DNA from 2 places in the Pseudomonas sp. DCB_BI genome. Region 1 is predicted to be linked to the other one. Evidence: predicted binding sites of a transcription regulator. Region 1 holds the regulator's gene; the other holds the start of a gene.
What was found. The regulator FliA, encoded in region 1, starts transcription of late flagellar genes. The targets are predictions, from matches to a motif close to CTAAAGTTTNNNNNNNNNNNGCCGNTAA.

Region 1 (3,405 bases):
TTCGATGCCATGCGTTCCGAGCTGTCGGGCCTGCGCGAACTGCTGGAAGTGCAACTGGGCTCGCTGGCCTGGAATCAGCTGCAGGGCAGCAAGCCGCAGCAGGCCAACCTGTGGCGCCGCTTGCAGCGCATCGGCCTTTCCGGGCCGATTGCCCGCGAGCTGCTGGAGCTGACCGCCGAGATCGAGGAGCCCCGCCAGGGCTGGCGGATGCTGTTGGCCCACCTGGCGCGGATGATCGAAATACCGGAGATCGAGCCGATCGAAGAGGGCGGCGTGATTGCCATGGTCGGCCCGGCCGGCATGGGCAAGACCACCACCCTGGCCAAGCTGGCTGCGCGCTACGTGCTCAAGTACGGCGCGCACAACCTGGCGCTGGTGAGCATGGACAGCTTTCGCATCGGTGCCCAGGAGCAGCTCAAGACCCTGGGCCGCATCCTCAATGTGCCGGTGACCTACGTCGACCCGGGCCAGTCGCTGGCGGCCGCGCTGGAGCCGCTGCTGCGCAAGCGCGTCGTGCTGATCGATACCGCCGGCCTGCAGGCCAGCGACCCAGCTCTGCGCATGCAGCTGGAAACCTTGGCCGGGCGTGGCATTGCCGCGAAGAACTATCTGGTGCTGGCCACCACCAGCCAGAAGCAGGTGCTGACCGCCGCCTACCACAGCTACAAGCGCTGTGGCCTGGCCGGCTGCATCCTGACCAAACTCGATGAAACGGCAAGCCTTGGCGATGTGCTGAGCCTTGCCATCAGTCATGAATTGCCCGTGGCTTACCTTACCGACGGCCCGCGCATTCCTGACGACCTGCACCTGCCGCGGGGCCACCAGCTGGTCAGCCGGGCGGTGAACGTGCAGCAGCAGGACGAGCCCAGCGAAGAGGCCATGGCCGACATGTTCGCTGATCTCTACCACAACCCACGGCGAGCGGGTTGACCATGAAGTGTGTGCAAAGTAGCTATGCCAAGGGGTACGCAGAATTGCCCTACGTGTGGCCTGAGTCCCAGCGAGACAAGGTAAAGAACAGACATGGGTAGCATGCATCCCGTACAGGTGATCGCCGTGACCGGTGGCAAAGGTGGCGTCGGCAAGACTAACGTTTCAGTGAACCTGTCCCTGGCGCTGGCCGAGCTCGGCCGCAGGGTCATGTTGCTGGACGCCGACCTGGGCCTGGCCAATGTCGACGTGTTGCTGGGCCTGACCCCCAAACGCACCCTGGCCGATGTCATCGAGGGGCGCTGCGAGCTGCGTGACGTGATGCTGCAGGGGCCCGGCGGTGTGCGCATCGTGCCGGCGGCATCGGGTACCCAGAGCATGGTGCACCTGGCTCCGGCCCAGCATGCCGGGTTGATCCAGGCGTTCAGCGAAATCGGCGACAACCTCGACGTGCTGGTGATCGATACCGCTGCGGGTATCGGTGATTCGGTGGTCAGCTTTGTCCGCGCGGCCCAGGAAGTGCTGCTGGTGGTGTGCGACGAACCCACTTCGATCACCGACGCCTACGCGCTGATCAAGCTGCTCAACCGCGACTACGGCATGAACCGTTTCCGCGTGCTGGCCAACATGGCGCAAAGCCCGCAGGAAGGGCGCAACCTGTTCGCCAAGCTGACCAAGGTCACCGACCGCTTCCTTGACGTTGCCCTGCAGTACGTGGGTGCCGTGCCCTACGACGAGTGCGTGCGCAAGGCAGTACAGAAGCAGCGCGCCGTCTACGAAGCCTTCCCTCGCTCCAAGTGCGCGCTGGCCTTCAAGGCGATTGCCCAGAAGGTCGACAGCTGGCCGCTGCCCGCCAACCCGCGTGGGCATCTGGAGTTCTTCGTCGAGCGCCTGGTGCAACCCACCAGCGCGGGACCCGTGCTATGAACGCCAGCGGCTTCAAGATGTACAGCCGGGCAGCGAAAGATGCCCAGTACGAGCTGATCGAGCGCTATGCGCCGCTGGTCAAGCGCATTGCCTACCACCTGCTGGCACGCTTGCCGGCCAACGTGCAGGTCGAGGACCTGATCCAGGCCGGCATGATCGGCCTGCTGGAAGTGGCCAACAAATACGACGCCAGCAAGGGCGCCAGCTTTGAAACCTACGCCGGCATCCGCATTCGCGGGGCCATGCTCGACGAGGTGCGCAAGGGCGACTGGGCGCCGCGTTCGGTGCACCGCAACACCCGCATGGTCAGCGACGCGATGCGTGCGGTCGAAGCCAGAACAGGCCGTGACGCTAAAGATCATGAAGTTGCTGCCGAACTCCAATTGAGTCTCGATGATTACTACGGGATTTTGAACGACACCCTGGGCAGCCGGCTGTTCAGCTTCGACGACCTGTTGCAGGACGGCGAGCACGAAGGCCTGCATGAGGATGGCGCCAGTGGGCAGGTGGAACCTGCGCGCGGCCTTGAGGATGAGCGCTTCCAGATTGCCCTGGCCGAGGCCATCGCCAACCTGCCGGAGCGTGAGCGCCTGGTGTTGGCGCTGTACTACGACGAAGAGCTGAACCTCAAGGAAATCGGTGAGGTGCTGGGGGTCAGCGAGTCGCGGGTCAGCCAGTTGCACAGCCAATGTGCCGCGCGCCTGCGCAGCCGCCTGGGGGAATGGCGGGCGCGTTGAGCCCGGGTTCGTTGCAGTCGTTTTCCATGTTGTACCGAATTGAATGAATGCGCGCGCTCGGGGGCCGAGCGCGTTTGAGACTGCTTGGAGGTCTACTTGAACAAAGACATGAAAATCCTCATCGTTGACGACTTCTCGACGATGCGGCGGATCATCAAGAACCTGTTGCGTGACCTGGGCTTCACCAACACCGACGAGGCTGACGACGGCACTACGGCACTGCCGATGCTGGAAAACGGCCATTACGACTTCCTGGTGACCGACTGGAACATGCCCGGCATGTCCGGTATCGACCTGCTGCGTAAAGTGCGTGCCAGCGACAAGCTGAAAAGCATGCCGGTGCTGATGGTGACCGCCGAAGCCAAGCGCGACCAGATCATTGAAGCGGCCCAGGCGGGCGTCAACGGTTATGTGGTCAAGCCGTTCACTGCCCAGGTGCTCAAAGAAAAGATCGAGAAGATCTTCGAACGCGTCAACGGCTGAGTCACGTCAGGGGGCGCGCCATGGATTCATCACAAAACTCTTTGGGCGAGTTCGAATCGACCCTGAAGAAGCATGCCCAGGAGTTGGTAGAAAGCCTGGAGCGGGGCCGTTTCGGCGAGGCGGTGCAGCTGATTCACGAGCTGAACCAGACCCGTGATCGCGGCCTGTACCAGGAAGTCGGCAAGCTGACCCGCGAGCTGCACAGTGCCATTGTCAGTTTCCAGATCGACCCGACCATGCCGCAGGCCGAGGAGGTGTCGCAGATTACCGACGCCACCGAACGTCTGTCATACGTGGTCAAGCTCACCGAGGGCGCGGCCAACCGCAC
Region 2 (3,405 bases), on a different contig from region 1:
CACTTCATCGGCAACCACGGCAAAGCCACGCCCGGCCTCGCCGGCGCGGGCGGCCTCGATCGCCGCGTTGAGGGCCAGCAGGTTGGTCTGCTGGGCCACCGACTTGATCACGTCGAGCACGCTGCCGATCTTGTCGCTTTCGGCCTTGAGCTGGTTCATCGCTTCGCTGGAATTGACCACTTCACCGGCCAGGCGCTCGATCTGGGCAACGGCCTCACCCACTACACGGTCACCTTCACGGGCTTGCTGGTCCGCCATCAAGGCGGCTTCCGAGGCCTGCTCGGCGTTGCGGGCCACCTCGTGGACGGTAGCGGTCATCTGGTTCATGGCAGTCGCCACCTGGTCGGTCTCGACCTTCTGGTTATTGACCCCGGCGCTGGTCTGCTCGGTAACGGCCGACAGCTGCTCGGCAGCGCTGGCGATCTGTGTGACGCCGTCGCCAATGCCGCCGATCAGTTCGCGCAGGCCCTGGGTCATGCGCTGCATGCTGGCTTGCAACTGGCCTAGCTCGTCGCGGCGGTCCACCTGCAAGTTCAGGGTAAGGTCGCCACTGGCCACGCGTTCAGCAGCGCGCAGGGTATGGCGCAAGGGGATGATGATCTGCCGGGTGATGGCCCAGGCTGCCAGCAAGCCGAGGACCAGTGCCAACGCGGTAGCCGCAGCCAGCAGGGTCTTGGCGTTGGCTGCGCCAGCATCGCGCACCTCGGTTTGTGAGGCGGTCATCGCCTGGCTGGTCTGCAGCAGTACCGTGCCTTGTTCGGCCATGCGCCGCAGGGCTTGCTCAGTGGCGTCGGGATCAGCCGCAGATTGCTTGAGGTCAGCGAAAGCCTGCCGATATCCGCTTACCGCTGTCATTTGCTGCCGAAGGCGCTGCTGGTCCTCGGGTTTTTCGATCTGGCCAAGCATCAACTGGACCTGGCGCTCAAGGTTGTTCAACGCCTTTTCCAGCTCTGCTACGGCTGCATTGTCACGGTTGCGTTCGTAGTGTTGGCGGGCAATGCGCAATTCCTGGGTGTACTGATGAATCACCGAGATATTGCCCAGCTTGTCACCTCGATCAATGATGCTATCCATGCCCATCCAACCCGTAAGGGTAATGGCCAGGGTCAACAGCAGCACCAGGCCAAAGCCCAGCCCCAGTTTGCGATTGACGCTCACATTGCCCATCGATTGGGCTAACCATTGATACATGTACGACTCCCCGGCGGCTTGGCAGCACAAATAGTTGTTGTGTTGCCAAGGCCATCGGCCCGGGAGAAGGAAACTTGATGGGCGAAAAAGGGGTGTTTGCGTCAGAAAATACGCGAAAGCAACGCGGTGACGGCGGTCTCTACCCGCAGGATGCGATCGCCCAGTTGTACCGGTGCCAGGCCAGCTTTGCCCAGCAGCTCGATTTCATAGGGTATCCAGCCGCCCTCGGGGCCGATGGCCAAGGTCACGGGTTGGTCCACCGCACGCGGGCAGGCAGGGTAGGGGCCGGGGTGGCCAACCAGCCCCAGGGTGCCGGCGGCGATCGCAGGCAGGCGGTCTTCGACGAACGGCTTGAAGCGTTTCTCGATGACTACCTCGGGCAGCACCGTATCACGTGCCTGCTCCAGGCCGAGGATCAGGTTTTCGCGAATGCTCTCGGGCTGCAGAAAAGGGGTTTGCCAGAAGCTTTTCTCGACCTTGTAGCTGTTTACCAGGATCAGCCGTGATACGCCGAGGGTAGCCACGGTCTGGAACAGTCGACGCAGCATTTTCGGGCGTGGTACCGCCAGCACCAGGGTCAGCGGCAGCTTGGCCGGTGGTTGCTGGTCGAAGGCGACTTCAAGTTCGGCTTCGTGCTTTTCCAGGCGCAGCACCGTGGCCTTGCCCATCAGGCCATTGATGCGGCCCACGCGCAGGTTGTCGCCCACTGCCACGCGGTGGATTTCCTGCATGTGGGTGAAGCGTCGATCAGCAAGAACGACACGGTCGGCCGAGACGAAGTCGGCCTCTTCAAGAAGCAACAGGTTCACGGTTGGGTCGCTGGTGGCTGGTCGTTATGGTCGTCGGCGGTTTCGTCGTGGGCGCTGCGCTTGCGGATCAGGCCGCCACACAGTACGCCGATCTCGAACAGCAGCCACATGGGCACGGCCAGCAACGTCTGCGAGAAGATGTCCGGCGGGGTAAGGATCATGCCGACCACGAAGCAGCCGATGATCACATAGGGGCGGATCTTTTTGAGATATTTCACGTCGACCACGCCGATCCACACCAGCAGTACGACCGCTACCGGGATTTCGAAAGCCACGCCGAAGGCGAAGAACAGCGTCATCACGAAGTCGAGGTAGTTGGCGATGTCGGTCATCATCGCCACGCCTGCCGGCGTGGCAGCGGCGAAGAACTTGAACATCAGCGGGAACACCAGGAAGTAGGCAAAGGCCATGCCGGCGTAGAACAGCAGGATGCTCGATACGAGCAGCGGAATGGCAATGCGCTTCTCGTGGCGGTACAGCCCGGGGGCGATAAAGCCCCAGATTTGCTGGAGGATGAACGGGATGGCCAGGAACAGCGCCACGATCATGGTCAGCTTGAACGGCGTGAGGAACGGCGAGGCCACGTCGGTGGCGATCATCGTTGCATTGGCCGGCAAGTGATCGCGCAGCGGGGCGGAGACCAAGGTGTAGATCTGCTGGGCGAAAGAGAACAGCCCGGCAAAGATCAGGAAAATGACAGCAACGCAGCGCAGCAGGCGGGTGCGCAGTTCGGTCAGGTGCGAAACCAGCGGCATTGGCTGGTCGTGTTCCGGGTTCTCGCTCATGGGGCTCGCGGCGGTTGAGGCGGTTCAGAAGAAGCGGCCGGGGTGGCAGCTGGCTCGACAACCGGCCTGGTTTCGAGCCCGGCAGGTGGCTGCACACTGGCCGTGGTCACTGGCGGCTGTGCGGGTGGCGCTAGCGGGTTGAGGATGCGCTTGGCTTCCTCTTCCATCTGCAGGATGTGCTCATTATGCAGCTGGCGGCGGATGTCGTCGGCACCGATTTCGCGCTCGACCTCCATCTTGATGCTGTTGAAGCTGCGCTTGAGCCGCCCGATCCACAGGCCAGCCGTGCGGGCGGCACCCGGCAGGCGCTCGGGACCGAGCACCAGCAGGGCGACCAGGCCGACGAGCAGCAGCTCGCTGAAACTGATGCCGAACATGGGTCAGTCTTTCCGCTGCGGCTCTTGGACCGGCTGGGCCTGGCCTTCGATGGTGTGGCCTTGCTGCGGCTGGGCGGTGTTCTGCACCGGCGGCACTGGTTGGGCAGGCGGCGGAGTCTGCTCGGCCGGCTTGCTCTCTTCTTCGTTCATGGCCTTGCGGAAGCCCTTGATCGATTCGCCCAGGTCGCTGCCGAAGTTCTTCAGTTTCTTGGTGCCGAACACCAGGACCACGACGACCAGCAG

Region 2: the regulator FliA is predicted to act here: its motif matches at 1,243-1,270, upstream of OO258_RS05355 (methyl-accepting chemotaxis protein).

The regions. Positions count from the first base shown of each region.
Region 1 covers NZ_JAPFCG010000002.1:334,892-338,296, forward strand. Annotated here, with positions in the region: gene flhF (flagellar biosynthesis protein FlhF) at 1-930, shown strand, start outside; gene fleN (flagellar synthesis regulator FleN) at 1,024-1,857, shown strand; gene fliA (RNA polymerase sigma factor FliA) at 1,854-2,594, shown strand; gene OO258_RS03875 (chemotaxis response regulator CheY) at 2,703-3,077, shown strand; gene OO258_RS03880 (protein phosphatase CheZ) at 3,098-3,405, shown strand, end outside.
Region 2 covers NZ_JAPFCG010000003.1:311,184-314,588, forward strand. Annotated here, with positions in the region: gene OO258_RS05355 (methyl-accepting chemotaxis protein) at 1-1,191, opposite strand, end outside; gene OO258_RS05360 (16S rRNA (uracil(1498)-N(3))-methyltransferase) at 1,293-2,000, opposite strand; gene tatC (twin-arginine translocase subunit TatC) at 1,997-2,785, opposite strand; gene tatB (Sec-independent protein translocase protein TatB) at 2,782-3,162, opposite strand; gene OO258_RS05375 (twin-arginine translocase TatA/TatE family subunit) at 3,166-3,405, opposite strand, start outside.